Regions from separate parts of the Pedobacter sp. 22226 genome, predicted to be linked through region 2. Evidence: riboswitches for the same ligand, from Rfam matches in the RefSeq annotation. Region 2 holds a riboswitch; each other region holds the start of a gene.
The links. Region 2 has a riboswitch for S-adenosylmethionine ahead of ACTJKC_RS24625 (peroxiredoxin family protein). Riboswitches for the same ligand answer to the same signal wherever they lie in the genome.
Positions count from the first base shown of each region.

Region 1: linked by a shared signal. The riboswitch ahead of ACTJKC_RS23960 (O-acetylhomoserine aminocarboxypropyltransferase/cysteine synthase family protein) and the one ahead of ACTJKC_RS24625 (peroxiredoxin family protein) in region 2 are both predicted to bind S-adenosylmethionine.
Region 3: linked by a shared signal. The riboswitch ahead of metH (methionine synthase) and the one ahead of ACTJKC_RS24625 (peroxiredoxin family protein) in region 2 are both predicted to bind S-adenosylmethionine.

Region 1 is NZ_JBQEPB010000012.1:215,887-225,982, reverse strand. Features, by position in the region: gene ACTJKC_RS23970 (homoserine dehydrogenase) at 1-600, opposite strand, end outside; gene ACTJKC_RS23965 (homoserine O-acetyltransferase family protein) at 739-1,836, opposite strand; gene ACTJKC_RS23960 (O-acetylhomoserine aminocarboxypropyltransferase/cysteine synthase family protein) at 1,879-3,210, opposite strand; SAM riboswitch class I at 3,472-3,582, opposite strand; gene ACTJKC_RS23955 (hypothetical protein) at 3,795-4,808, shown strand; gene ACTJKC_RS23950 (trans-sulfuration enzyme family protein) at 4,933-6,048, opposite strand; gene ACTJKC_RS23945 (hypothetical protein) at 6,172-6,666, shown strand; gene mqnE (aminofutalosine synthase MqnE) at 7,004-8,197, shown strand; gene ACTJKC_RS23935 (histidine phosphatase family protein) at 8,294-8,917, shown strand; gene ACTJKC_RS23930 (menaquinone biosynthetic enzyme MqnA/MqnD family protein) at 9,057-9,782, shown strand; gene ACTJKC_RS23925 (Fic family protein) at 9,839-10,096, shown strand, end outside.
Region 2 is NZ_JBQEPB010000014.1:5,541-15,636, reverse strand. Features, by position in the region: tRNA gene ACTJKC_RS24630 (tRNA-Cys) at 9-79, opposite strand; SAM riboswitch class I at 869-966, shown strand; gene ACTJKC_RS24625 (peroxiredoxin family protein) at 1,125-2,426, shown strand; gene ACTJKC_RS24620 (peroxiredoxin family protein) at 2,714-4,033, shown strand; gene ACTJKC_RS24615 (YceI family protein) at 4,063-4,704, shown strand; gene ACTJKC_RS24610 (cytochrome-c peroxidase) at 5,029-6,000, shown strand; gene ACTJKC_RS24605 (TonB-dependent receptor) at 6,089-8,857, shown strand; gene ACTJKC_RS24600 (hypothetical protein) at 8,866-9,729, shown strand.
Region 3 is NZ_JBQEPB010000004.1:157,389-167,484, reverse strand. Features, by position in the region: gene metH (methionine synthase) at 1-3,484, opposite strand, end outside; SAM riboswitch class I at 3,623-3,728, opposite strand; gene ACTJKC_RS10260 (Bax inhibitor-1/YccA family protein) at 3,844-4,599, opposite strand; gene ACTJKC_RS10255 (hypothetical protein) at 4,638-5,204, opposite strand; gene murQ (N-acetylmuramic acid 6-phosphate etherase) at 5,369-6,172, opposite strand; gene ACTJKC_RS10245 (S41 family peptidase) at 6,362-7,969, shown strand; gene ACTJKC_RS10240 (histidine decarboxylase) at 8,122-9,255, shown strand; gene ACTJKC_RS10235 (short chain dehydrogenase) at 9,335-9,931, shown strand; gene ACTJKC_RS10230 (GNAT family N-acetyltransferase) at 10,058-10,096, shown strand, end outside.

The sequences.
Region 1 (10,096 bases), on a different contig from region 2:
AGCAATGGCCAGTTTATATTTCGGATCGTAACCTCCAACGTCCAAAATAGGGTCGGTTTCTGCAAAACCTAAATCCTGTGCCTCTTTTAATGCCGAATCGTAACTTTGGTTTTCGTTAAATATTTTCGACAAAATATAATTAGATGATCCGTTAAAAATACCGCTCAAGGCATGGAATAACTCATTGTCGTAATATTCCTCCAGGTTACGGATAATCGGAATACTGCCACAAACCGCACCTTCGTATAACAGGGAGGTGCCATATTCCTGCTGTAAATCTACCAGTTCTTTTAAATGTGTAGCGATCATCTTTTTATTTGCTGATACCACATTTTTACCATTTTTTAAAGCAGTAGTTACAATTTCGTATGCCGCATTAGCATCATTGATCAATTCTACAATAGTATTGATCTCTGTATTATTCAATATTTCGTTACGATCAGTAGTAAACAGATCTTTATTTAAGGTACGCTTCTTCCTTGGATCTTTTATCGCAATTTTAATGATCTCGAGGTTCAGGTTCTGACTTTGGATAATGTCCAATAAGCCCTGTCCCACAACCCCGAAACCAAATAAACCGATTTTTAAATTCTTACTCATTGTTATAAAGTGATTATACAGATAATTGGATTACACCGATTTTAGCTGTTGTTGTTATTTGTACCACAGATTCTGTTATGCTCGTCTATGGTTTTTTTTTATATTAATTCTTTAGTCTTTTAAACTTCGCCTTTTACCTTAAGCTGTATGCTGTAACTTAATAATTTTTTTATCCCGACTTTCCTTGATAAAATTTCCGATTACGTTGGTCAGGGCATCTGTTTCGATCAGGAAACCATCATGTCCATAGTCAGAATGTAATGCAGTAAATGCTGCTCCGGTAATATGATCAGCCAGATATTTTTGCTCAGAAATTGGGAACAGCACGTCATTTTCTATACCGATAACCAGAGTATTTGCGGTGATCAGTTTTAAGGCATCGGCAATGCTTTTGCGGTTGCGCCCAACATTATGGCTATCCATTGCTTTTGTTAAATAATAGTAGCTGTAAGCGTTAAAGCGGTTGATCAGCTTTTCCCCCTGATAATTCTGATAAGAAGATGACCTGAAATTGTCCGTTTTATCATTTACACTTTCCACCTGGGTACTGCCATAGGCGTTATACGTTCTGTAACTTAAAAGCGCAATACTACGGGCTGTTTTTAAACCTTTGCTACCGCCATTTGGTTGATTGGCATAGAAAGTCCTGTCGGTTGTAATGGCTAAACGCTGACTTTCGTTAAAAGCAATTCCCCATGGAGAATGAGCGGCATTTGTAGCAATTAAAATCAGGTTTTCAATTTTATTCGGCTCCGAAATGCTCCATTCCACAGCTTGTTGTCCGCCTAAAGAACCACCGATTAACAGTTTGATGTAACCGACACCCAAATGCGCAGCCAATAACTGATGTGCCGAAACCATATCGCGGATGGTAAACTGCGGAAAGGAAAGGTAATAAGGCAAACCATTTACCGGGTTGGTATTTAACGGGCTTGTAGTTCCGTAATGTGATCCTAAAACATTCGCGCAAACAATATAATGCTCTTCAGGATTAAACAAGGCATTTTGCCCGAATAATCCGTCCCACCATTCAAAAACATCCGCGTTAGCAGTAAGTGCATGGCAAACCCAAATCACGTTATCCTTATTTGCATTTAACTTACCATAAGTTTGATAGGCAATCTGCAGGTTGCGAATTTTTTTTCCACTTTCTAATTTAAACTGTTTATTATAATGATATGTAGACGCAAAATTCCCCGAAGTGGATTTTACGTTATCGTTTTTACTGTTATGCATTTTGTAATGTTGTTGTTAAAAAAGCGCTTTGAGGGCAAGAATCTAGGCTAATAAACTTTCTGTAGGAACCTTGGCGTTAATGGTTGCAAATGCCTGTTCGAAATCGGCTTTAATATCGTCGATATGTTCAATACCAACCGAAACCCTTAAAGCATTTGGTTTTACACCTGCCGCCAATTGTTCTGCATCGCTTAATTGCTGATGTGTGGTTGCAGAAGGTTGAATAATCAAGGTTTTGGCATCGCCCACATTGGCCAGGTGCGAAACCAGTTTTAAACTATCGATTATCTGTGAGGCATTTTCTTTACTTCCTTCTAATTCAAAAGATAAAACAGCTCCAAAACCGTTGCTTAAATATTTTTTAGCCAGGTTGTTGTATTTGCTGCTGGCTAAGCCCGGGTATTGCACTTCTTTAACCAGCGGATGGTTTTCTAACCAGGTGGCCAGTTCTAAAGCATTATCTACATGGCGTTGTACACGGAGCGATAACGTTTCTAATCCCTGTAATAAAAGGAATGAATTGAAAGGTGATAGGGCAGGACCTAAATCCCTCAGGCCTTCTACGCGGGCACGGATAATAAACTGGATGTTGCCGAATGGGCCACCGATGCCGAACACATCGCTGAAAACCAAGCCGTGATATCCTTCTGAAGGTTCAGAAAACTGAGGGAATTTTCCATTGCCCCAGTTATAATTTCCGCCATCTACAATAACACCGCCGATGCTTGTTCCATGTCCGCCAATCCATTTGGTTGCCGATTCTACTACAATATTAGCGCCGTGCTCCAATGGTTTAAACAAATACCCTCCTGCTCCGAAAGTATTGTCGACCACTAAAGGAAGGTCATATTTTTTAGCTATTGCTGCAATTTTCTCAAAATCGGGCACACTGAAAGCCGGGTTACCAATGGTTTCGAGATAAATGGCTTTTGTTCTATCGGTGATTTTACTTTCAAATTCCTCTGGCACATCCGGATTTGCGAAATCAACATGGATGCCCAGGCGCTTAAAAGCCACTTTAAACTGGTTGTAAGTTCCACCGTAAATGTGAGAAGAAGAAACAATACTGTCGCCAGCTTCTAAGATATTATTTAAGGCAATAAATTGCGCAGCCTGACCTGATGCAACCGCTAAAGCCGCTACACCACCTTCTAAAGCGGCAATTCGTTTTTCGAAAACATCATTTGTAGGATTCATAATCCTGGTGTAGATATTTCCAAACTCTTTTAAGGCAAATAAATTGGCGCCGTGCTCAGCGTTATTAAATCCATAAGAAGTTGTTTGGTAAATTGGTACAGCTCTTGAACCTGTAGTTGGATCTATTTCCTGACCTGCGTGTAATTGTAAAGTTTCAAATTTATATGATGTTGACATGATTGCTGTTTTATTTGTTGAACAATTAGATAGGGCGGTTTAGGCTGATCCTAAAACCTGGCAGGGCGTATCCCGATTTCCGGGACCTTCCAGTTTGAAAAAAACAAAAAAGGAAGATTTTTATATTACTGTATGCAACAGCACATACAGGTAACCATACGCATATCGCAACAAATAAAAGAAACAGAAGATTGTACTACTTTTTCTGGGTTTGCACTGGGCTCGCTTAGCGATTGAAGATTTAATGTTTTCATCAGTTCTAATTTATATCTCCGGATAACACCGTGTTATCCGGTCAGGAATTGGCACCTTCTCTTTCTGAGGGTTGCCAGTGGGTCATCGAGCCAGTCTCTCGCCACTTCTTTATAAATCAACCCGTGAAGATTGACTTTTATTCAGCTTTCCGCCAAATAATATTTCAAATGTCTGAATTTAATTTTAATCCACAAAATAAAATTTTGATTTTACATTAACAATCTAATAATGAGCTAATTATTTTTATGTTATGTTTGCGGTTTAAAACTTTTAATATAAATTAACACTTAATATTCTAAGTTTGTGCATCCTATCTAAATTGTAACTTCATGAAAAACACAAAATCCCTATGTTTAGGACTGTTATTTGTTGTAACAGGTTTAAGCAATGCCAGCGCTCAATTTGGCGGCCTGAAAGATAAATTATTAAAAGTAGGTACAGCCCAGGGCGCTAAAGCCTTAGGTATTGACAGGTTTTTAAAGCAGCCTGCCGCCATTACCACCAGTTTTGAAGATGTAAACAGGGAAGGCGAGAAAATGCCGGATTTTATTACTGCTTTAAAATTAAAAGCCCAGCCTTTATATTTATTGCCTAAAAATCCTGATGGTGGTTTTATACTTTGTGAAGGCTTGTACGAAATGACAAACAAAAGCTATTGTTTAAAAGCCGGAACCTTTGCGCCATCAAAGGGTGATGGTTACATGTTTGCCCCGGTTTTGGGTCCGAAAGAGGAAATTGTGGTTTCCATATTAAAAAGTGCAGAAAAACATCCCGAAGTAGAACAGCACGATATACAAGCGTTACTTTGGACGATTATTGCCAAAACAAAATTTGCTGATTATAACGGACAGGTTAAAGTAACCGCCATCAAACTATTAACAACCAAACAGCTTACTCAATTAGAAGGAGGTGCTTTGGGTGTTCTGCCTTTTGATGTAATGGAAAAAGCAAAAGATCAGTTGCCATCGGGTGTGAGGGCTGTTTTTGAGGCAGAAAACAATATACGCCAATTGGTAGCTTCAGGCAATTATACTTATGCTGATCTGGAGAAATATGCTATTGTTGCCGGCATGGCGCCACCAAGGAGCGATGTGCCAAGTGGCATCTGGACGAAACACCCTGACGGCTATTATGTGCGTTATTTCCCTTCAGGATATTCGATTACAAAAGTTCAGGTTTATGTGCCAAAAGAATTACTGGCTAATGGAACAAAACTGATTTATGATGCTGCAGGAGATATTGCCTGCCCGGCGAATACAGGTTCGCAACGTTTAGCGCAAACCAATGAGCCACTGGAGGCAAATTATTCTTTAAAGCTGATTACGGTTTGTAATCCAAAATAGATTTTAAAAATAATTAGTCATTGCGAGGCACGAAGCAATCTTACAACGATCGCTAGTTGCGGGTGCATTAAGATTGCTCCGTCGGCTGAAAAAGCCTTCCCGCAATGACGAAAAATTTTCCTTTCTACCCCAGCGCCTGTGCTAAATCCGCAATAATATCATCAACATGCTCTAATCCAACAGAAATACGGAGCAGGTTTTTAGGTGTTGTACTATCAGGTCCTTCTACCGAATAACGGTGTTCGATTAAACTTTCAACACCACCCAGGCTGGTGGCCTGCGCAAATAACTGAACTTTATTCACCACTTTGTGTGCGGCTTCAACATCTCCTTTAACCAGGAACGACATCATGCCGCTAAAATCTTTCATTTGTTTTTTTGCAATTTCGTGCTGAGGGTGACTTTCCAACCCGGGATAAAAAACAGCTTCTACATTTGGATGCTGGTTTAAATATTCGGCAACCTTTTTTCCATTTTCACAATGGCCTTTCATGCGGTAGGCCAGGGTTTTAATACTTCTTGTTAATAAAAAGCAATCGAAAGGGGCAGGAACTGCACCACCGGTTTGCTGTATATTTTTGATTCGTTCCCATAATTCATCTTTTTTTGCGGTTACTAAAATTCCACCAAGTACATCACTATGTCCGCCTAAATATTTGGTACTGCTGTGCATTACAATATCGGCGCCCAATAAAATCGGGTTTTGTAAAATAGGAGAGGCAAAAGTACTATCGCAAACCAAAGGAATATTTTTAGCTTTAGCTATTTTGGCAATTGCTTCTATATCCGTAACTTTTAATAAAGGATTTGAGGGTGTTTCGATCCAGATTAACTGCGTATTCGGTTTGATGCTGTTCTCGATCAGATTTAAGTCTGTTTGATCTACAAAATCAAATTCCAGGCTCTCGTTAAAAATAGTGAGCAACTGTTTTTTTATTCCCCAGTACATGTCATCGGGCGCAATAATGTGGCTGCCGGGTTTTAAAGCCTGAAACATGGCCAGTCCGCAGGTATTGCCGGAAGAAAAGGCTGCTGCATCTTCGCCATATTCTAATTTGGCTACAGTGTTTTCTAAAGCAGACCGGTTTGGATTACTTACCCTGCTATACATGTGTCCGCCCGGATAGCCACCATCTTCTCCACGAAAAAAAGTTGTGGTTAGATTAATGGGTGGGGTAACATCACCTGTAGCAGTTTTTAAAAGATTAGAGGCGTGAATAGCAAGGGTTTCAGGTTTCATGATAATTTATCGTGGTATGAATAATATTGGGATACAATTTAATAATTTGCCGCTAATTTAAGGTTCGTAATGGTTTTGGCAAGATTTATGTAACAAGTTTGTCGAAATTTAATTAAACAAAAAATGAAAAGATTATTTATAGCTATCGCAATAGCATGTTCTACTTTAGTAATGTTACAAAGTTGTAATACCGCAAAAAGGGTAACTGCTGGTGTTACGGGTAGCAGAGGTACAGTTGTTCGCGACTGGGTAGTTAGTAATGTAGCTTTAGAAGGTTTGCCTGATGGCGCTGTACAAGGCTTATTTGGCGAAAAATCTTACAAATGCTTTCAGGGAAGTACGTGGCATTTAACCAACAGCGGTAATGGCTCTTATACTTTACCGGCATCGAGCGCCTGTGGTTCTGTAATGCAAACTATTTTCTGGTCGGCAGCTCCTAAAGATCAGACTTTCCAGTTCAAAAAAATATTTGAAGGCGATAAAGCTAAAAACGTTGCCGAAGGTTACCGTTTAGTTTTAACCGATCTTTCGAGCACACAGATGATCTTAAAATCACCAATTGAATTTGGCGGCAGAACTGCAAATATCATTTTAACATTTGTGCCTGAAGCAAAATAATTTAATTTACCTGTGAAAAACATAACAGAGCACTTCTGAAAAGAGGTGCTTTTTTGTTATGCAAAGGCGTTTGCCACGGATGCTCAGATTTACACTGAGTTGTTTTTTTTCGAAGGTTTAGTTTCTATTGTACATATACAAAAATAAAATCCGTGCTTTTCCGTGTCTCCGTGGCCAAATGCAAAGTAAGGTACTTTATAAAAAACACAACATCTGTCTTTATCCGTGTTCATCAGTGGTTAATTAATATTGCCACTATTCAAAAATCGCGGTTTGTTACAAGAAAATGATTTTCAAATCGCCTCATTATTGTATTTTTGTTCAAAATAAATCAGGAATGAATACAACTGAGCAAGTTGAAAAAATATTAGCTGATACCAATTTATCAACTGAATTACAAAACATAGCACACAAAGTTCTTCATGGAGAGCGGATTACATTTGACGAAGGCGTATATCTTTACGAACATGCCGAACTGGGTTACCTCGGTATCCTGGCAAATTTTATCCGGGAGAAAAAACATGGCGATAAAACTTATTTCAATCGAAACTTCCATTTAGAGCCGACTAATCTTTGTGTTTACGACTGCAAATTCTGCTCTTATTCGCGTTTAATCAAACAAAAAGAAGAAGGCTGGGCTTTAACGATGGAGCAAATGCTTGATATTGTTAAAAAATACGATGGTGAGCCCGTAACCGAGGTACATATTGTTGGAGGCGTGCTTCCGCAGTATGATGTAGCTTTTTATTCCGCTTTGTTCACAGCGATTAAACAACATCGTCCTGATTTACACGTAAAAGCATTAACACCTGTAGAGTATCATTATATCTTTAAGAAGGCTAAAATCGATTACGCAACAGGTATGCGTTTGATGAAAGAAGCCGGACTGGAATCGATACCAGGTGGTGGCGCAGAAATTTTCCATCCGGAAATCAGAGAGCAGATAGCCAAAGATAAATGTACCGGTCAGCAATGGCTGGATATACATGAAGAGTGGCACAAACTGGGTATGAGAAGTAATGCGACTATGCTTTACGGACATATTGAAAAATTTTGGCACCGTGTAGATCACATGGAAAAACTCCGCGAACTGCAAGATCGTACTGGTGGTTTCCAGACGTTTATTCCTTTAAAATTCAGAAATCAACATAACCAGATGAGTAATGTGCCAGAATCATCAGTAATTGAAGATTTGAGGAATTACGCCATTGCCCGTATTTACATGGATAATTTTGATCACATTAAAGCTTATTGGGCAATGATCAGTCGCGAAACAGCACAGTTATCTTTAAATTATGGCGTTGATGATATCGACGGTACTTTAGACGATACCACCAAAATATACTCTATGGCTGGCGCAGAAGAGCAAACGCCTGCAATGAGTACTAAAGAACTGGTTAATCTGATTAAACAAGTAGATAGAAAAGCAATAGAACGCGATACTTTATATAATGTGGTGACCGATTTTGAAAACGTTGTTTTCGAAGAAGAGAAAAAGCCTCAATATTATAAGCTGCCAGTAGTGAATTAGTGATTGAATTAGAGAATGACTGAATGAGAATGAGGATATTGAGCGTTAAATTTAACATTCAATCACTCAAAAATCCCTCATTCAATAATTAGTTAGATGAAGGAAATATACATCATACGCCACGGCGAAACGGAACTTAACAGACAAGGCATAGTACAGGGCAGAGGTATAAATTCTGACTTAAATGATTTGGGCAGGGCACAGGCCGAAGCTTTCTACCAAACTTATAAAGACATTCCCTTTGATAAAATTTATACTTCCGATTTAAAACGTACCTGGCAAACCGTACAAAAGTTTATTGATTCGGAATTACCATGGGAAAAACTTTCGGGACTGGATGAACTGGCCTGGGGTGTTTGGGAAGGAAAACCCAATACTGAAGATGCCCGCGATGCTTTCCGTGAGATGTTGCAAAGTTGGGAGAATGGTGATTATACTGCACATTTTGAAGGTGGCGAAAGTGTTCAGGATGTGTACGAGCGTTTAAAACAGCCTATGGAAGTGTTAATGACCAGACCAGAGGAAAAAACAGTGCTTTTATGCATGCATGGCAGGGCAATGCGTGTTTTCCTTTGTTTATTATTAGACAGGCCATTAAGCCAGATGACCGAATTTCCACATCAAAATACAGTGCTGTATAAAATGGGTTTTGAAGATGGAAAATTTACCGTGCTTGAATTTAACAGTGCCGTGCATTTAGATGGCTTAGTAATTGAATAAATTTATGCTGTCATGCTGAGAAACGAAGCATCTGTTTGTTGATAGGAGATACCTGTAAGGAGCAGTAATAGTCGACAGGTATATCGCGACAAAGCTGCAGATTCTTTCTGCCGTCAGAATGACAATAAAACATAACACCTTGAATAAGATTAAAATATCGGCTGTTGCTTACACCAACACCAAAGCTTTTATATACGGATTAACACATTCGGACATTATAAATAAAATTGATTTAAGTTTAGATATCCCTTCAGATTGCGCAGCCAAAGTTATTAACGGTCAGGCCGATATTGGTTTGATGCCGGTTGCTGCCATTCCTTTAGTACCTAATGCAAATATTGTAGCCGATTACTGCATTGGTAGCGATGGAGGTGTTAATTCAGTATTTATTTTTAGCGATGTTTCTGCTGAAGAAATTAAGACGGTAAGACTGGATGCCCATTCGCGCACATCAAACAATTTAGCTAAAGTATTGCTTAAGTTTCATTGGAAAAAAGCAGTTGAGTTTACAACTGATCCTACTTCAAAAACAGATGCTTTTGTTTTAATTGGCGACAGAACTTTTGGTAAAAAAGATGATTTCGCCTACGCTTACGATATGGGCGAGGAGTGGAAAAACTTTACGGGATTACCTTTTATGTATGCTGCATGGGTGGCCAATAAAGAAATTTCACAGGAATTTAAAGATGAGTTTAATGCTGCTTTAAAATTTGGTTTAAATCATAGAAAGGAAGTTTTGCAGGAATTACCAGCATCACCAAACTTCGATCTGGAAGATTATCTGTACCACAGGCTTCAGTTTGATGTAACAGAGGACCGCAAAAAAGCATTGAATTTGTTTTTGGGGTATATTGAGCAGTTATAAAATAGAATCGCTTTTTACAGAATCAAATCCTAAATTAGCCTAAAATCCTTTTTACAATGTTTGATGAATTAGAGATTATTCCTGTTGATTTGTTAGAGGCCTATTCTTTACAGATTGACGATGATCTGCAGGAAAAATTCGATCGGTTAAAGGATGCAGAAATATCGACAAGTGAATTTAGCTTTTACACATCAGTATCGTCGGTATATTCGAGCAAAATAGAAGGGGAGAATATAGAACTTGATTCTTATATCAAACATAAAAGGTTTGGTATTGAATTTTTACCGGATTATACAAAGAAGATAGATGACTTA
Region 2 (10,096 bases):
AATTTCAGACGTCATGGACGGAATCGAACCGCCGTACTAGGTTTTGCAGACCTTTACCTCGCCACTCGGCCACATGACTATGTGTTCTTTTTCGATTAGCTTATTATCTGCTTTTCGTATAAGACAGAACAAAGGTAAAAATTAATTCTATAAATTCTATAGAAATAGTAGCTTTTTTTTAATTTGTTTTTTCGGCTTGTCATCCTGAGTGTAACGAAGGATCTTTTGATGGAAGATGTAAAATGGAAGATGGAATGAACCAAGCGTTGCGTTCACTTCCTTCAAATACCGTCATTTCGACCGTAGTTGAGAACCCGAAGGCTCTGCGAAGCAAAATCTATCTCTAGATAGATCTCTCCGTTTCACTGCGTTCCAGTCGAGATGACGAAGCGATATGCTCTCCCTCCATGCTCTCCCTCCATGCTCTCTCCCCAGCGCTCTCTGCTAAAAAAAATAAATTATTCTACTGTAAATCAGTTGATTATAAATAAAGTCTATAAAATCTATAGGAATACTTGTTTAAATTGTTCAAAGTTTATACTTTTACAAAAAATTAAAACAGTTCACTAGCAAATCTACGTTCGATATGAAACTCCGCAGACAACCTCAGCCATATTCTCTGATCAATTTTTCAGGTCAGTATAACTGCTGTTGCCGCTAATATAAGCTAAGATACGGATCACCTGATAAAGGTTTTCATTCAGATATTCTCATTTAAAAATCCTGGTACCCCGGGGCATTTTGATAGAATATTATGGTGGTCATGTATTTCAGTCAATAAGTTGCCGGGGTATCAGGAACAGCCAAAACTAATCACCACCACTAGTTTAGGTTATTACTCTAATTAATTCACCACCATTAATTAGTTGATTTATACAGAAGAAGGGAGAGTCAGTACTCGTTGAACTTCTAGCAACTTTCCATAGGAAAAAGTGCTCAAACTGATCTAGCAATAGATTATAAATTAACCGATAACAAGTAAACACACTGTTTCTCGTTAAGGATCATGATGCAATAACAGCTGATAAACAGCCTGTAGCCTTGCTGTATGGTTTTCTGTGCGAATCATTGTGCCTTGTTATCAAAAACTCTAAAACGATAGTGTTTAACTAATAATGATGATTATGAAAACGAGAATTACCTCAAAAATTGCATGCCTAACCACCTCAGTTTTGCTACTGGGCGGCATTGCATCAGCCAGGGTGGCAAAACCGTTCCCTAAAGAAGGGATCTGGAGGGGAGAGTTTAGTGTAAGCGAATCAAAAGTGCCTTTTAACTTCCAGTTAAAAGGAAAAACACCACAAACAGCCATTTTAACGCTCATTAATGGTTCCAGACGTGATGATTTTCATGTAGAACGACGCGGCGACGACTCGATTTACGTAAAAATGAACACTTATGATGCGGCGCTGGTCGCGAAGATCGAAACTGATGGTACCTTATCTGGCGAATACCGCAGTCTGGTACCCGGTTTCAGGGGCAATTCTTTGCCTTTTGTTGCCGAACATGGCAAAAGTTACCGCTTTGTAGAACCGGGTAAAGATGTAGCTCCAAAACACAACATTACTGGTAAGTGGGAAATTAGAACCTATACCAAAGAAGCTGTACCGGCCTCAATTGCTTTGTTAAAACAGAACGGCAACAAACTTACCGGTGTAATTATGACCGTTGTAGGCGATACCCGCGAGCTCGAAGGTACCGTACAGGGCGATGAATTTGAGTTGTCGGGTTTTACCGGGCCGAGTCCTTTTATTGTGAAGGGAAAAATCAACGATGATAACAGCATTACCGGCGAACAGGGTTTTGGAATTTACAAAAACCTGAAATTTGATGGTCAGCGTAACGAAAAAGCCGAACTTCCTGATCCTTATAAACTTACTTTCCTTAAAGAAGGTTACAGCAAACTTGATTTTACCTTCCCTGATCTGAGCGGGAAAAATGTTTCTTTAAGTGATGATAAATACAAAGGTAAGGTAGTGATTATCGAAACCATTGGTACCTGGTGCCCGAATTGTACAGATCAAACGGTATTTCTTTCACCATGGTTTAAAAAGAACCAAAAACGTGGGGTAGAAGCCATAGCCATTGGTTTTGAGCAGAAAGATGACCTGGAATATGCCAAATATACCTTAGGCAAGCTGAAAGAAAAATATGATATCACTTATGATATTCTGTTCGGTGGTATTGCCGATAAAAAAGTGGTGGCCGAAAAATTGCCTGCGCTCAATAAATTCATTGCTTTCCCAACTACGATTATTATCGATAGAAAAGGAAATGTGCGGGAAATCTACACCGGTTATACCGGAACCGTAACCGGAAAATACTTTAACGATTACGAAGCCAAATTCAATAAAGTGTTAGACGAGCTGATTGCTGAACCAGTGCCCGAAAAGCTCGCCGCAACCGAAACACTAAAAAGTAAATAAAACCAAACCAACTATATTAAATATTGGGCTGTATATAAAGATTTGTTAATAGTATGATTGACAGAGAAGTTTCCTGGTTATTGAATGGACGCAAAACGTCGTCATTGCGAGGAGGCTTTTTCAGCCGAGGAAGCAATCTTACAACGATCGCTAAAAGTGTGCGCTTTAAGATTGCTTCGTGCCTCGCAATGACGGACTTTTTTATTCTGCCAAAGTAACTCGTCCAAGAATACGTCAAAAAATTGAGATACAGCCCATATTTTAACCTACACCTAAAATTATAAAAGATGAAAAATTACTATGCTAAAATGCAGGTGCTGGCTTTAGCATCCCTCATTTCTACTGCAGCTTTTGCTGTAAATAAAGTAGATGAAGAGCCAAAAGTGGCCAAAAAATTTATAAAAGAAGGAATATGGCGAGGCGTATTCAAGGTTGCTGAAACCGAAGTGCCATTTAATTTCGAACTTAAAGGAAAAGATGCTGAGCATGCTACTTTCACGCTGTTAAACGGAACCCGCAGAGACGATTTCCACATCAAATATTTAGGTCAGGATTCTTTGTTCATCAAAATGAATACCTACGATGCCGCTTTGGTAGCTAAAATAGAAAGCGATGGCAGGATCTCTGGCGAATATAAAAGCCTGGTGCCAGGTTTACAGGGTAATGCTTTACCTTTTACTGCCGAACAAGGCAAATCGTATCGCTTTGTTGAACCTGGTAAAGATGTAGCACCTACCGCCAATTTAACCGGTAAATGGGAATTTAAAGGATTTTCGAAAGAAGCTGTCCCAAATAAAGTAGCCATACTGAAACAGGAAGGCAATAAACTTACCGGCGTAATTATGCAGGTAACCGGCGATAGTCGCGAACTCGAAGGTACCGTACAGGGAAACCAGTTTGTGCTTTCAGGCTTTAGCGGCCCGAGCCCGAAAATATATAAAGGTACCATTAACGAAGACGGTACACTTTCTGGCGAAATCAGTCAGGGGATTTACGATAACTTAAAGTTTACAGGTGTAAAAGACAGCAAAGCCGAACTGCCTGATCCCTACAAATTAACACACTTAAAAGAAGGTGTTAAAAAACTTGCTTTTACTTTTCCAGACCTCAACGGCAAACCGGTTTCGTTAACCGACGATAAATATAAAGGTAAAGTGGTGATTGTAGAATTGGTAGGTACCTGGTGCCCTAACTGTACCGATCAAACCGTATTTCTTTCGCCCTGGTTCAATAAAAACAGCAAAAGAGGTGTAGAGGCTATTGCGATCGGTTTCGAACAGAAAGACGACCTCGAATATGGAAAATATACCCTGGGTAAACTCCGCGATAAATACAATATCAAATACGATATCCTGTTCGGAGGACTGGCTGATAAACGTTTGGTTGCCGATAAACTTCCGGCTTTGAACAAATTTATTGCTTACCCAACCACCATTATCATCGACCGTAAGGGTGAAGTACGCGAAATCTACACCGGATACACCGGAACTGTTACTGGAAAATACTACGATGATTATGAGAAAAAATTCAATAAAGTACTGGACGAATTAATTGCAGAACCAGTACCATCGGCAGCCTATTTTGAGGCGCAGGCAAATGGAAAATAGATACCACCTCAACTAAAAACCAAAATATAATGTTACAGTACAAAACGATTGCACTCATTGCTACCACCATCGTAGCTGGATCTTTAACCGCTTTAAACGGACCAAAACCTAAACTTAAAGCACCTGCCGAAACTTCGGTAAGTAAACTGGTAAACTATAAAGTAAATGCCGAACAGAGTAAACTAACCTGGCTGGCTAAAAAAGTAACCGGAGAACATTCGGGAACCATCAATGTTACTTCGGGATCTTTGGCCCTGGATAATAAAGTGCTAAAAGGCGGAAGCTTTGAACTGGATACCAAAACCATTGCGGTAACCGATTTAACGGATAAAGAAACCAATGCAAAATTGTTGGGCCACTTAAAAAGTGCTGATTTTTTTGCCGTTGATAAGTTTGATAAAGCTACTTTCAATATCACTTCGGCCCAAAGTACAGGTGCGGGTACTTATAATGTAAAAGGAAAACTCACCATTAAAGGCATTACCAACGAAATTACTTTCCCGGCTACGGTTAAGCAAGATGGCAACAAAGTAACGGCCAATGCAAAAATTATTATCGACAGAACCAAGTATGATATCAAATTCAGATCAAAAAGCTTTTTTGAAAACCTCGGCGACAAAACCATTTATGATGATTTTGAGCTGAATGTACAGCTTGTTGCCAATAATTAAAAAATCTCTTGTTAAGGTTAGTGGAGTGTGGGAGGATGTTTGTTCTCCCTGCCTCTGGCTATTACCTGGTTGTCATTCTGAGTGCAACGAAGAATCTTTACAGTCGTCACCCTGTCCCGATTCATCGGGATCAGGGTCTATCATGCAAGTAAGGTATTCATTTCTGCGTATCGATCGGGTTCCGTGTTTCATCGGCCAGGGATTCTTCACTGCGTTCAGAATGACAGTCAATATGATTTGAAATAGATCTCTCCACTCCGCGATGCTCCGGTCGAGATGACGACACTCTTTAGCATGACGATTCGATATTACCCCAATAAACCAATGAAAAAAAGCAAACTCATAATCCCCCTAAGTCTTATCACCTTAGTGATACTGATGGCCGGTTTTGGTGCCGATGATCCGACAGTAATCAACAGCAGGGAGCGTTTGGGCGAAAAATTGTTTTTTGATCCGATTCTTTCCAAAGATAAAAGCATCAGCTGTGCTTCGTGCCATAAACCGGAGTTTGCTTTTGCCGATACCGCAAGGGTAAGTTTAGGTGTTGGCGGAACTAAGGGAACGCGTAATTCGCCATCGGTAACCAACCTTTCGGGCCGGCCGAATCTTTTTTGGGATGGCAGGGCTGCCTCTCTCGAAGATCAGGCTTTGCAACCCATCATCAATCCGGTTGAAATGAACCTGCCCATTGCTGATGCCATCGATAGATTACAGAAAGACAAAGAATATGCAGCACTTTTTCAAAAGATTTTTAATGCACCGCCCACCCAAAAGAATTTACTGCTGGCCATTGCTTCTTTCGAACGGACTTTAGAAACCGCAAATAGTCCTTATGACCGTTACATCAATGGTGATGATAAAGCGATATCCGAAAATGCCAAACGGGGCAGAATGTTGTTTATCGGAAAAGCCAACTGTAACAACTGTCATTCGGGTGAAGATTTTACTGCCGATCGTTTTAAAGGCATAGGATTATTTAACGATGAAGAGTTGAAAGACCAGGGTAGATTTGAGGTAACCGGTAATCCGGAACATAAAGGACATTTTAAAATCCCGGGTTTAAGAAATGTTGGCTTAACGGCCCCATATATGCACAATGGGATGTTTAAAACGCTAAAAGAAGTAATCCAGTATTATAATAACCCAGACGCAGTAATTAAAAATGGCAAAAACAGGGACCTTTCCCTAAATAAACCATTGGGATTAAGCGAAACCGACATAAACGATATTGAAGCTTTTTTACTGTCGCTAACCGACGACAGATTTCAAAAACCAAACCATAAAACAGGCCAATAGCCAAAACCCGAAAAATCAATTTTAAAACATTTTTCAACCCGAAAAAAGGTCGAAGGGCCATTGGTATGTCTATTCCAAAATAAACAACATGAAGATAAAATTACTATTCATATTACTGTTGAGTACAGTTATTTACTCAAAATTAGTTGCCCAGCAGCGGATCATCACCGGGGTGGTGGTTGCTGCAGAAGATCAGTCACCATTACCTGGCGTATCGGTAAGAATCAAGGGATTAGATGGCTCTACCGTTACAGATAAGGATGGCGCATTTAAAATTTCAACCAAAAACGGACGCTTTATCGAAGTATCCTACATCGGTTATAAAACCGCCATCGTAGAAATTGGATCGGCTACCAAACTGAACGTTTCGCTCGAACAAGCTGATAATACTTTAACCGAATTACAGATTGTAGGCTCGAGGAATGCTAACCGAACCAAACTTAATTCGCCTGTTCCGGTAGATGTAATCGATTTAAAAACATTGCAGCAAACCTCACCACAGGCCAGTGTAACGCAGTTACTCCAGTATGTATCACCATCTTTCCACTCTTCGGTTTCCGGTGGTGGCGATGCCGCTTCGGCAACTTCTACCGTACAATTGAAAGGCCTGGGCGTAGATCAGGTATTGGTGCTGGTAAACGGAAAAAGAAGACATAAAAGCTCGAACATCAGTTGGGGCGGTTTGGGTAACGGGGCAACCGGATACGATCTGAATGCCATTCCGGTGGGTTCGATAGATCGTATCGAAATTTTACGCGACGGTGCTGCGGCCCAATATGGATCGGATGCCATTGCAGGCGTAATTAACGTGGTGCTGAAAAATACTCCTGATGAAATTACGGCAAGCACGATTGAAAGTATCCGCCGCAGGGGAGATGGCTTAACCACCAGGAGCAATGCTAATATCGGACTAAAACTGGGCGCAAAAGGTTTCCTGAATATCACTGGCGAATATGCCACACAAGCGGTTTCACTTCCTTCCGGAAATGATTCAGATGGGATTTACATCGGTCCGGCTTATGGTGGCGGAGCCAATACCAGGGGTTTTGACCAGATCTATACCAAAGAAATTGATGATGCCATTATTGCCAGCCGCGGTATCGACCGGCATTTCTTTGATCAGCGTGGATCCACCAATAAATCCAAAGATGGTTTATTATCATTCAATGCCGGAATCCCGTTGAGAGATGGTTTTGAAGTATATTCATTCGGTGGCATCAGTCACCGTAACTCGCAGTTTACCGCTGTATACCGTTTGCCGGGCTGGACAGAGCGCAACAATACCTTTGTTTATCCGGATGGATTTCTGCCTGCCATGGATAACATCATCACCGATCAATCTCTGGCAATAGGTGTAAAAGGCAAGATAAGCGGATGGAACTTCGACGTATCCAATGTTTACGGGAGAAATGCTTTTGATAACATCATCAGCAATACGTTGAATGCCAGTTTAGGTCAAAAAACACCTCGTACCTTTAATGCGGGCAGTTACAATGCTTCACAGAACAGCGGAAGTTTAGATTTTTCAAGGAAATTTGATAAAGTACTTAAAGGTCTGAATGTTGCCTTTGGCGGACAGTACCGCGTAGAAACCTATCAGATTATTGCAGGCGAAGAAGGTTCTTATTCGAAAGCCGATTTAAGTACCATTTATTCTATTGGTTATACCACTGGGGGCATTCCATATTTCGTAGCTGCGGGCAGCACACCTTTAAACGGACTTTCTCCGGGTTCGCAGATCCATGCCGGTTTCAGGCCATCAAATGAAGTGAATGTGAAACGTTCTATTTCTGCTGCTTATGCGGATCTCGAATTGAACGTAACCGATAAATGGCTTTTATCAGGCGCGGTTAGGGTAGAAAATTATTCCGATTTTGGAAGCGTAACCACCTACAAAGCCGCAACGCGTTACGGTTTCGCTAAATGGCTGGCCGTTCGTGGTGGTTACAATACCGGTTTCAGGGCTCCCGATCTGGCACAGTTTTACTACACAGAAACCTCTACTACCTTTCAGAACGGAGTTGCGATAGATCAGGTTACGGCAAATAATGTAAATCCTGCAACCAAAGCCTTGGGTATTCCATCGCTACAACCCGAAAAATCGAAAGGTTATTCTGCAGGATTGACATCACAGCCGATCCAGAACGTAGAATTAACGGTTGATGCCTATCAGATCGACATTAAAGACCGTGTAGGAAATACCGGACGTTTTTCTGCTACAGATGCCAATCTACCTGCGGATGTAAGGGCACTATTTGTACAAACCGGTACCATACAGGCCAAGTTTTTCTATAATTCATTCAGTACACGCACCAGGGGCATCGAATTTACAGGAAGTTATCGTTTTTTATTGCCCAACGGCGGTAATGTAGCCTTTTTGGCGGGTGCAAATCTGCAAGAAACAACGCTTACCAAAGTAAATACACCTAAAGGTTTGGAGGCTTACCGTTACATCATTTTCGACGAAAGCGAAGAGGTGCGTGTAACCCGTAGCATCCCAAAAACTAAAATTACCCTGCAGGGAACCTACAACATTAACAAGTTTAACTTTTTACTGCGAAGCGTATATTTTGGATCCGTATCGGCAGTGAGTCAGTTAAATGCCAATTTTCCGAAACCTGATTATTATTATCAAACCTATAGTCCGATATGGATTACCGATATTTCGGCAGGGTATCGGATTACGCCTCTGCTACAGGCTACCGTTGGTGTAAATAACCTCTTCAATGTGCTGGGCGATTATTCTATCCCTGCGCCGGGAAGTAATATTACCCGTACAAATTCACCAAGTGCGGCACAATCGGGAACAAGCACCGGTTTACAACCTTTTATCCGACTTTCGGCAACCTTTAAATAAGACCACAGATGAGAATTTATAAATTTCCAACATTATTTTTTGTATTAGCCGTTTCATTGTTTGCTTCATGCAAAAAGACAGATTACCTCGATATTAATGCCGGCGACAGGCCACCTTTAAGTGCAAAAGTTAAATTTATCAATGCACGCCAATCGGTTACGGCCGTTAATTTCTGGGATTTTACCCGAAAAGTTACGACTACTGCATTGCAACGCAATACGGCAACAGGTTATTTAGATACCCAATACGGAAAAGTTCAGTTTAACCTCACGGAAGGAACAGAGCCATCTTACAAAGCATCTTATGTTTTTGGTGGAAGCGCAAATTTCGTACAGGAAACCAATTCGGCATCTTTTGCTGGTCCGAACGGGCCCATTGCAGATTTTGCACACAGTTTGTTTACCGTGAAGAAAAAATTAACAAGTACGTTAAATCCGGGTAATATTGATAGTTTGATCCTGGTATATGATGATTTAACCCTTCCTGCAGCAGGTAAAGCCAAAATCAGGTTTGCCAATTTTTCGCCCGATGCACCAAAAGTTGATCTTACCTATGCCGCCGGAACAGAAATATTTGCTGGTGTAGCTTATGGTAATTTTGGTAACCAAACCATTATTCCTTACACATCAGGGAAAGCACCTGCAGTAATTGAAGGCTTGAGCTGGAGAACGCTGGGTCCATTTAAAGAAGTAGATGCAGGCACCAATGTGAGTTTATTGATAAAAGATAACACTACAAAAGCGGTGATTCCATTAACAAACAATGCTTTAAATGCAGCCACTTTCGAGGCTGGGAAAATTTACACGGTTTATATCAACGGTACAATAGCTGGAACACCAGCTATTACCGCAACGATTATTATGCATAATTAACATTTTCGGTTGGTAAGATACCAACCGATAGAAGAAACTCCTGGCTCAAACAGGTTTATATTTGGTTAGAAAAAGGGGCATGTCTGGATAGAATGCCCCTTTGTTGTTTAAGATGCTGTCATCCTGAGCGCAGCGAAGGATCTTTTTTTGCTTATCGTCTTTACCATATAAGACATTTAAGAGAATATAAGCTTAAATGGTCTTATATTTCTTATATGGTAAATAATGCCCCTCGTTTATATGAGGATCACTGAAAGCAGCATTTGCAATGCAGGATCGAATATTTGTGGCGATACAATCGCCTTTCTCGAGATAGATCTCTCCCTGCCCGAAGCAGGTGGGCGCTCCACTGCGTTCCGGTCGAGAT
Region 3 (10,096 bases), on a different contig from region 2:
ACTGGAATAAAGTTCCTTTTTCGGTATGTTCCGGACAAGCCGGATAACCTGGTGCCGGACGGATTCCTGCATATTCTTCTTTAATCAGCTCCTGGTTACTCAGGTTTTCATCCTGTGCATAACCCCAGTATTCTTTACGCACCCGCTCATGCATGCGTTCTGCAAAGGCCTCTGCCAAACGATCGGCCAGCGCTTTGGCCATGATGCTGTTGTAATCGTCATAGTTGGATTCAAACTCATTTACCAGTTCATCTATCCCAATACCCGCAGTTACGGCAAAACCACCGAAATAATCCTGAATGCCGCTTTCTTTTGGTGCAATAAAATCAGATAAGGCGTAATAAGGCTGCCCGTCTACTTTTTCTGCCTGCTGGCGGAGAGTATGAATTTTGACTAGTTTGGCGTTTGGAGTTTGGAGTTTGGAGTCTCCCAACTCAGCACCCTCAACTCTCAACTCGATATCGTCTCCTACCGCATTTGCTGGCCAGAAACCAATTACGGCTCTCGCGGTCAATAATTTCTCATCGAGGATACGCTTTAACAAAGTCTGTGCATCATCAAAAAGTTTTTTGGCCTCATCGCCCACATTTTTATCATCGAAAATTTTCGGATAACTCCCCCTAAGTTCCCAAGTATGGAAAAATGGTGTCCAATCGATATAAGGTACCAGTTCTTCTAAAGGATAATTATCAAAAACCCTTGTACCGGTAAATTCCGGAACAGGCAGATTAGGCTGAAAATCGATTTTAAATTTATTTTCGCGTGCTTCTTCAATCGTTTTAAAACGTTTATCCGAGCGCTTGTTCAAATGTGCTTCGCGTGCTTTATCGTATTCTGCCCTGATGCCTGCAATATATTCGTCTCTGGTATCAGGATTCATTAAAGTGCTGCAAACGGTTACACTTCTTGAAGCATCCAGCACATGGATGGCTGGTCCGGAGTAATTTGGAGCTACCTTTACTGCAGCATGGATCCTCGAAGTTGTAGCACCACCTATGATTAATGGAATGGTAAAACCTTCGCGCTCCATTTCTTTTGCAAAGTGAACCATTTCATCCAGCGACGGGGTAATTAAACCACTTAAACCAATAATATCGGCATTAATTTCTTTGGCTTTTTTAATGATTTCCTGTGCCGGAACCATCACCCCCATATCTACAATTTCGAAGTTATTACAGGCGAGTACCACACCCACAATATTTTTTCCAATATCATGCACATCGCCTTTAACGGTAGCCATTAATACTTTACCTGCCGACGAATTCTGATCCTGATCGGGATTATCTAATTTCTCTTGCTCTATAAATGGCAATAAATAGGCTACAGCTTTTTTCATTACCCTCGCTGATTTTACCACCTGGGGCAGGAACATTTTTCCGGCACCAAATAAATCACCAACGATGTTCATTCCATCCATCAGCGGTCCTTCGATTACCTGAATCGGGCGGGCGTATTTTTGCCGGGCTTCTTCCACGTCATCATCCAGGTACTCCACAATTCCTTTCACCAAAGAATGTGATAACCTTTCTTCAACAGAGCCTTTTCTCCACTCTTCATCTTTAACAACCTCTTTACCTTTCGATTTTACGGTATCGGCATATTCTACCAAACGCTCCGTTGCATCTTCTCTTCGGTTTAACAATACATCTTCTACCCTTTCTAACAGTTCAGGCGGAATTTCCTGATAAACCTCCAACATCCCCGCATTTACAATTCCCATATCTAAACCAGCCTGAATGGCATGATAAAGAAATGCCGAGTGCATGGCCTCCCGAACGGTATTATTACCCCTGAAAGAGAACGAAATATTCGAAACCCCACCGCTTACTTTGGCATAAGGCAGGTTTTCTTTAATCCAGCGGGTGGCATTGATGAAATCGACAGCATAATTGTTATGCTCTTCGAGTCCTGTTGCTACAGTTAAGATATTCGGGTCGAAAATAATATCTTCAGGCGGAAAGCCGATTTCGTGTACCAGGATATCGTAACTTCTTTTACAGATTTCCTTTCTGCGCTCGTAATTATCGGCCTGACCTTGTTCATCAAAAGCCATTACCACAACCGCAGCACCGTATTGCATAATTTTACGGGCACTCTCACGGAATTTATCTTCCCCTTCTTTTAAAGAAATGGAGTTTACAATTCCTTTTCCTTGCAAACATTTCAGGCCATTTTCAATAACCGACCATTTGGATGAATCGACCATGATGGGCAATTTGGCGATATCAGGTTCTGAAGCAATGAGGTTTAAGAATTTGGTCATTGCCGCTTCCGAATCCAACATCCCTTCATCCATGTTTACATCGATTACCTGTGCACCACCTTCTACCTGTTGCAAAGCAACGGCCAATGCAGCTTCGTAATCGCCACCCAAAATCAGTTTAGAGAATTTTGGAGAACCTGTAATATTAGTCCTTTCGCCGATGTTTACAAAAATACTATCAGGGGTGATGGTTACCGGCTCTAATCCACTTAAACGCATGTAAGGCTCCAGTACAGGTATTTTCCTGGGTACAGCTTTTCTAGCGTTTTTGGCAATACAGCCAATATGCTCAGGTGTAGTACCACAACAGCCACCCACAATATTCACAAAACCAGAGGCAATAAAATCATCCACCAGATGAGCCGTTTCGTGTGGTTGTTCATCATACGCACCAAACTCGTTCGGTAAACCTGCATTTGGATAGGCCGAAACATAACATCCGGCTTTTGCCGCTAACTCTTCAATGTGCGGACGCATTTCCTTTGCACCCAAAGCGCAGTTAAAACCGATACTTAATGGTTTTGCGTGCATTACAGAGTTTAAGAAAGCTTCTGCCGTTTGACCGGAAAGCGTTCTGCCAGAGGCATCGGTAATGGTTCCGGAAATCATGATTTCGAGTTTACGGCCAATTACCTCTTCATATTTTTTAATGGCTACAATGGCCACTTTTGCATTTAAAGTATCGAAAATGGTTTCGATTAATAATACATCCGAGCCACCATCTACCAGGCCACGTACCTGCTCGTAATAGGCTTCTTCGAGTTCGTCAAAATAAACCGCCCTGAAACCAGGATCGTTTACATTTGGCGACATAGAAAGGGTACGGTTGGTTGGACCAATGGCACCGGCAACAAAACATTTACGATCTGGATTTGCCGCCATAAATTCATTTGCAGCTTCTTTTGCTATCCGTGCACCTTCAAAACTCATTTCGTAAGAAAGGTCTTCCATCTGGTAATCGGCCATGGAAATGCGCTGGGTACTGAAGGTATTGGTTTCGATAATATCGGCACCAGCCGCCATATACTCCAGGTGTATCGTTTTTATAATATCCGGACGCGTGATGTTCAGCAAATCATTATTGCCTTTTACATCACAGGGATGGTCCTTAAATCGCTCTCCCCTAAAATCTTCTTCGGTTAAGGTATATCGCTGAATCATGGTACCCATAGCACCATCAATCACCAAAATACGTTTCTCTAATTCTTCTCTTATGCTCATTCTAGTTGTTAGATATGAGATGTGAGACATGTGATATGAGAATTATTAAGCACAAATTATGACTCAAATCTCATATCTATCATCTCAAATCTCAAAAAAAGGCTTATCTAAAAAGTTGGTACGTGAATCGTAATCCTAAACTTATCTGGCCCCGAATTTATCCGGGATAGAATTTAGCACCTTGTATGGTTACAGGTTGCTAAGACTTCGTTGGGTCTAATCCCTCCGTCTTTCTTAATAAGCGTACAAAAATGCAACAAAGCTACATCAATTCCAAAATTTATCGCTTTGCCGCCAAATAAAATTACAAAGGCCATGCAAAACTGCACAGCCTTTAAAATATTGTTCTGTTTTTAATCTTATCTTCTGTTACCGAAAATGCGTAATAAGAATAAAAAGATGTTAAGAAAATCAAGATATAAGCGCAATGCCGCAACTATTGCCATCTTTTTTGATTCTACCTGTAGTACCTGTTCTCCACTTGCTTCGATACCCTGACCAATCTGTTTAATTTTCTGAACATCGTAAGCGGTTAAAGCCGTAAAGATTGCGATACCAATAAATGCCATAAATAAACTAAACTGCTCACTTTGGATAAACATATTAACCACACTTGCAATTACTAATCCGATTACGCCAACCATTAAAATAGGGCCGAATTTACTTAAATCGATATTGGTAGTATAACCCATAACTGCCATAATACCAAAAATACCAGCAGCACCTGCAAAGCAGCTTACTACCGAACCAGAAGTATAAGCCAATAGGATAAAACTTAAACTTACACCTGTTAATACCGAGTATAAAACAAAAACACCTATCAAAGCTGGGTAAGAAAGTTTACTTAAGCCAAAACTCATCAGTAAAACAAGTCCAAGTGGCGCAAACATAGCAATGTATCCAAAAATAGACATCCCTACTTTGCCGGTAGATGGGTTAACAGTTAAAAGATATTGCATAAACTGCTCATTTGTTCCAAAAAGATAAGCAGCTACGGTTGATAAACTCAAGGCAACGAACATCCATAAGAAAACGTTTGCAAAGAATTTTTTAGAAACAGAGTTCTCTTGTACAAAAACACTGTTTTTTTGATATTCGAAATTTTGTTGTTCCATTTTAAATTTTGTGTATTTAACTATATAAAAATAAATATTTAGTTTAATCTTTTTGTCAACAGTTCTTCAACTTTTTTAAAGAACTGAAGGGGTTTTAATGTGCGCCATGGCAGATTATCAAAAGCGCCTCCAAAGTTAATGTAATAATCGATGTTATTGTCTCTAAATTCGGCAATTACATGTTCCTGGAAATTCACCCCAACAATCCAGCCATCTTCTACTTCCTGAAACCATTCTTCGTAATAACTGTCGTCAGAAGAATGAAAATTCAATACATTTTCGCCAATCAGGATAAATTTATTGATGCCTTCATCCATCATCAGCTCTAAAATATCGCGCTTGAGTAACATAATGTCGTTGTTAATGGCATCGTTCCACTCCCCTATAAATTCTATAATGGCATAACTCCGGTCGTAATCGGCATATAACACCTTCATGTAAAGCGTATTCGAACCAAACTCGTCCCACTGCGGGTGCAGTAAAAAATTATAAATCTGCTTATCAAAATAAAGCTCCGAATATTCGGTATTGTAAAACGGCGAACGCTCGTCTTCTGCCGAAATATAATCATCTCTCCACTGGTAATAAGGCTCTATCTCGTGCATATACTTTAATTATTGAATGATTGAACAGACAAATTATTGAATGATTGAATTTTGAATGAGAGATAAATAAATTATCGAATGAATGAATTTTGAATGAGTGAATATTAAAAGCTACTCCCAAATTCCATCATTCAAAATTTTCTCATTTCGTCATTCTATCATTTTTAGTGTCCTGCTTCTACTGCTTTACGTACGCTTCCGTAACGGGTTAACAATTCGGCGGCTTCATCGTAGCCAATATTTAGTTCGTCGGCAACCATTTGTGTACCGCGATCGACTAATTTATGGTTAGTTAACTGCATATCGACCATTTTATTGCCAACTACGCGCCCCAGCTGAACCATAACGGTGGTACTCAGCATGTTTAAAACCATTTTTTGTGCCGTGCCCGATTTCATACGGGTAGATCCGGTAACAAACTCAGGTCCAACCACCACTTCAACCGGGAAATCCGATTCTGCAGCTATTGGTCCGCCGGTATTACAAACAATACAACCGGTTAAAATGCCATGTTTGCGTGCCGTGTTCAATCCACCGATCACATAAGGTGTGGTACCCGAAGCAGCCAAACCTACCAGACAATCTTTTTCGTTGATGTTAAATTCCTGAAGATCTTTCCAGGCCTGTTCGGCGTCATCTTCTGCAAATTCTACTGCTTTTCTAATGGCCGTATCACCACCAGCAATGATGCCAACAACCCAATCAAAAGGAACACCATAGGTTGGAGGGCACTCTGAGGCATCAACCACACCTAAACGACCACTGGTACCTGCTCCAATATAAAAAAGACGGCCACCTTTTTTCATCCGTCCGGCAACTGCCGTTGTTAATTTTTCGATCTGAGGCAAAGATTTCTCAACGGCATAGGCAACCGTTTTATCTTCGTTATTAATGCCCTGCAGAACTTCCAATACCGACATCTGATCAATGTGGCTGTAATTGGATTCTTGCTCGGTAACTCTGTCCATAAATTTAATTTTGATAAAATTCGGTAAATTCTTTCTAAAATCTACCCTAAAAAATCAAAAATATATCTCACAAACATCAACGAACTCCTTCTTGGCGTTAATTAATGTTAAAAATTATAAACAAAAGACACGAAAATGCAGTTAAAAAATATATCAACCCGCTAATTTTCATAAATTTGCCTAACGCTGATGAAAAAAAATACCCGTAATAACATACTGATTGCCACGAGCTATTCTGTAATTTTAATAGCGGGTATGTTTTTGGGCATAAAATTTATTAAAGACCAGGGTTTTGGCGTAAAAAAAAGCCCGCAGCTTGCTGTTAACAGCGACGAAAAATTAAATGAAATTCTGCACATCATCAACGGCAATTATGTTGATGATATCAATACCGATTCGCTTCAAAATTTACCGATAGACAGCGTTTTACATCAACTCGATCCACATAGTGTGTACCTGCCTCCAACCGATGCACAGGATATGACTGATAACCTGGAAGGCAATTTTGAAGGTGTAGGTATAGAATACTACATGCTTAACGATACCATGATGGTTACGGGCGTGGTTAAAGACGGTCCGGCTTACCAGGCAGGTATAAAATTGGGCGATAAAATCCTCAGTATCGATACCGCTACGGTAAGCGGAAGAAATTTACCAAAAGATCAGCTTACCGGCCGTTTTAAAGGTAAGGCCGGCACAGGAGTAAGTGTGGTACTTTTACACCCCAATGCGCAGCAGAGCAACCGCATTATGGTTACCCGTGGCAAAGTAAACATCAGCAGTATAGATGCCGCTTACATGATCAACAATGAAACAGGTTATGTGCGCATCAGTAAATTTGGCGCCAATACCGATAACGATTTTTCTGTTGCGGCAAACAACCTGAAAGCAAAAGGCATGAAAAAGCTGATTCTCGATTTACGTGATAATGGCGGGGGATATTTTACCGCTGCAACTGGCTTAGCTGATCAGTTTTTACCAGAAAATAAACTTATTGTATATACACAGGGTAAACATGAACCCCGCACCGATTATTTTTCTACCGGAACAGGTGCCTTTCAAAATGGTAAACTTGCAGTGCTGATCAATGAAAATACAGCTTCTGCCAGTGAAATTGTTGCAGGAGCCATTCAGGATTTAGGAAGGGGCATTATTGTTGGCCGCCGCTCATTTGGTAAGGGTTTGGTACAGGAGCAATTTGCCTTTGGCGATGGCTCTGCACTTAATTTAACCATTGCCAGGTATTACACGCCATCAGGGCGAAGCATCCAGAAATCCTACAAAAAGGGCTATGATGCTTATAAACATGAGCTGGATGAGCGCATGATGGACGGAGAACTTACCGGCGACCGTACTTCTTTTCAGGATTCTATCGAAAAAACAGAAGGGGTAAACGTTCAGCCTTCTAAAAAGATTAAACCAATAGGCGGTATTCAGCCCGATGTATTTGTGAAGTTGGATACTACCGGCTACAATAAATTTTACAGTAATCTGGTGAGTAAAAAAGTACTTTCTGATTACGTATTTAATGTACTAACCACCAAATACAGCGCTAGCTTTGTTGAACAGTACATTAACATTTTCACGATAAACGATAACGATTTTAAAGATTTTATCGGGTTTCTTCAACGCAAAAATGTCCCTATAGACCGTTTTCAATTATACAGTGCAAAAAATGTAATCTTAAATGATTTGAAAGCGCTGCTTTGCAGGTACTATTTAGGCGATGTTGGTTATTACAAGGCAGCAAACCAAACCGATAACGCGGTAAGGCAGGCATTGCTTAACCTTCAATAGCCATATTTTATACTTCGCACAGGTTAAATCATCAGCTCTAACCAGATTTAAATTTCATATAAAATATATAAATCAATATAATATTCTTATTGAAACACAATTGTTAATATTATATTTTGATTTATCTAATTTTGCCTGCAATCATATCATTTATGGATGCAAAAGAACTACAGGCAAAAGATCAGGAAGTATTAAATAATCTGTTAGAAAAAATCAAGGAACAAACCGATTTATTTTTAGGTTATCCAGTTTCGAAGGATTTTGATTATCAGGCATTAGCTGATTTTTTAAAATACCCGATGAATAACCTGGGTGATCCTTTTATAACTTCTACCTATGGTGTTGGATCGCGCGAACTGGAAAAAGAAGTTGTACAGTTTTTTGCTGAACTTTTCCGCGCTCCGGCAGATAATTGGTGGGGTTATGTTACCAATGGCGGCTCAGAAGGCAATTTGTATGGTTTATACCTGGCCAGAGAACTGCATCCAAAAGGAATGGTTTATTATTCCGAAGCCACACATTACAGCGTACAAAAAAACCTGCACCTGCTTAATATGGGCAATATTGTGATCCGCACGCAGGAAAACGGCGAAATTGATTACGAAGATCTTGAACACACCATCAGGATGAACCGCCACATGCCGGTAATTATTATGGCCAATATTGGTACCACGATGACCGAGGCCCGTGATGATGTGGCTAAAATTAAAACCATTTTAAAAAAACTGGCCATACAGCATTACTACATTCATGCCGACGCTGCATTATCAGGAACCTATAGTGCTTTGATCGAGCCCAGGCCAGCTTTCGACTTTGAAGATGGTGCAGACAGCATCGCGATTAGCGGGCACAAGTTTTTTGGTTCGCCAATGCCTTGTGGCGTGGTAGTGGCAAAAAAATCGAACCGCGACCGGATTGCCCGTTCTGTGGCTTATATAGGAAGTGTAGATACCACGATTACCGGATCGAGAAACGGGCATAGCCCACTGTTTTTATGGCATACTATTAAACGACTGGGGATTGAGGGTTTAAAAGACAGGGCCATGCACAGTCTGGCAACAGCAGCTTATACCGAAGAGAAACTTAAAGAAATGGGCATAGCCGCATGGCGGAATCCGAATGCCATTACCGTGAACTTCCCTACCCCATCTGCCCCGATTTGCAAAAAATGGCAGTTGGCAGCAGAACAAGGCAATTCTCATATCATCTGCATGCCCAATGTAAGCGAGGCTCATATCGATCTTTTTATCAACGATTTAAAAGCAGAAATGATATTACAGGACTGATCAACAAAAACTTTTAAATAACCTTGGTGTTTAATAGCAAATGCTAAATGAGCACATCTAAAACATTAAACAGATCCATATGAAAATAATAATTGTGGGCGCAACAGGAACATTAGGCAAAAAGGTGGCCGATGCTTTCGCCGAAAAACATGAAGTAATCCGTGTGGGAAATACCAAAGGAGATGTTCAGGTTGATATTAAAGATGAAGCATCTATCAAAGCCATGTTCGAAAAAATCGGTGCATTTGATGCGCTAATCAGTACGAGTGGAAAAGGCCCGTTTGTAACTGTAGGGCAAATGACCGGCGAAAAATTTAAAGCAGGATTACTGGATAAATTATTGGGCCAGGTTAATCTGGTACTTATCGGACAGCATTACATCAACAAGGGCGGTTCGTTTACATTAACATCAGGAATATTGGCCGATCATCCGATAGCTGCCGGCGCCGTACTCAGCGCAGTAAACGGCGGTTTAAATTCTTTTGTAATTGCAGCCGCTCCGGAACTTGAAAATGAGGTGCGTATAAATGCGATCAGCCCAAATGTGGTTGAAGATTCTCCGGCATATTTTGATTCATTCCCGGGGGAAATTCCGGTGACGATGGAGAAAGTGGTTAAAGCTTTTGAAAAAAGTGTACTGGGCATTGTTACCGGACAGGTAATTAAAGTTTATTAAATTTTAAAAGAATAACTTCCTTTACCAAAACAGCTGACGCATCATTATTTTTAACAAAAGCTTGATCTAAAATTTTGTTTATTTACAAGCCAGACCATTATATTAGTCTGTCTAACAATCTTAAACATGATAGAAACGGAACGCCTCATTTTAAAGCCTTTAACG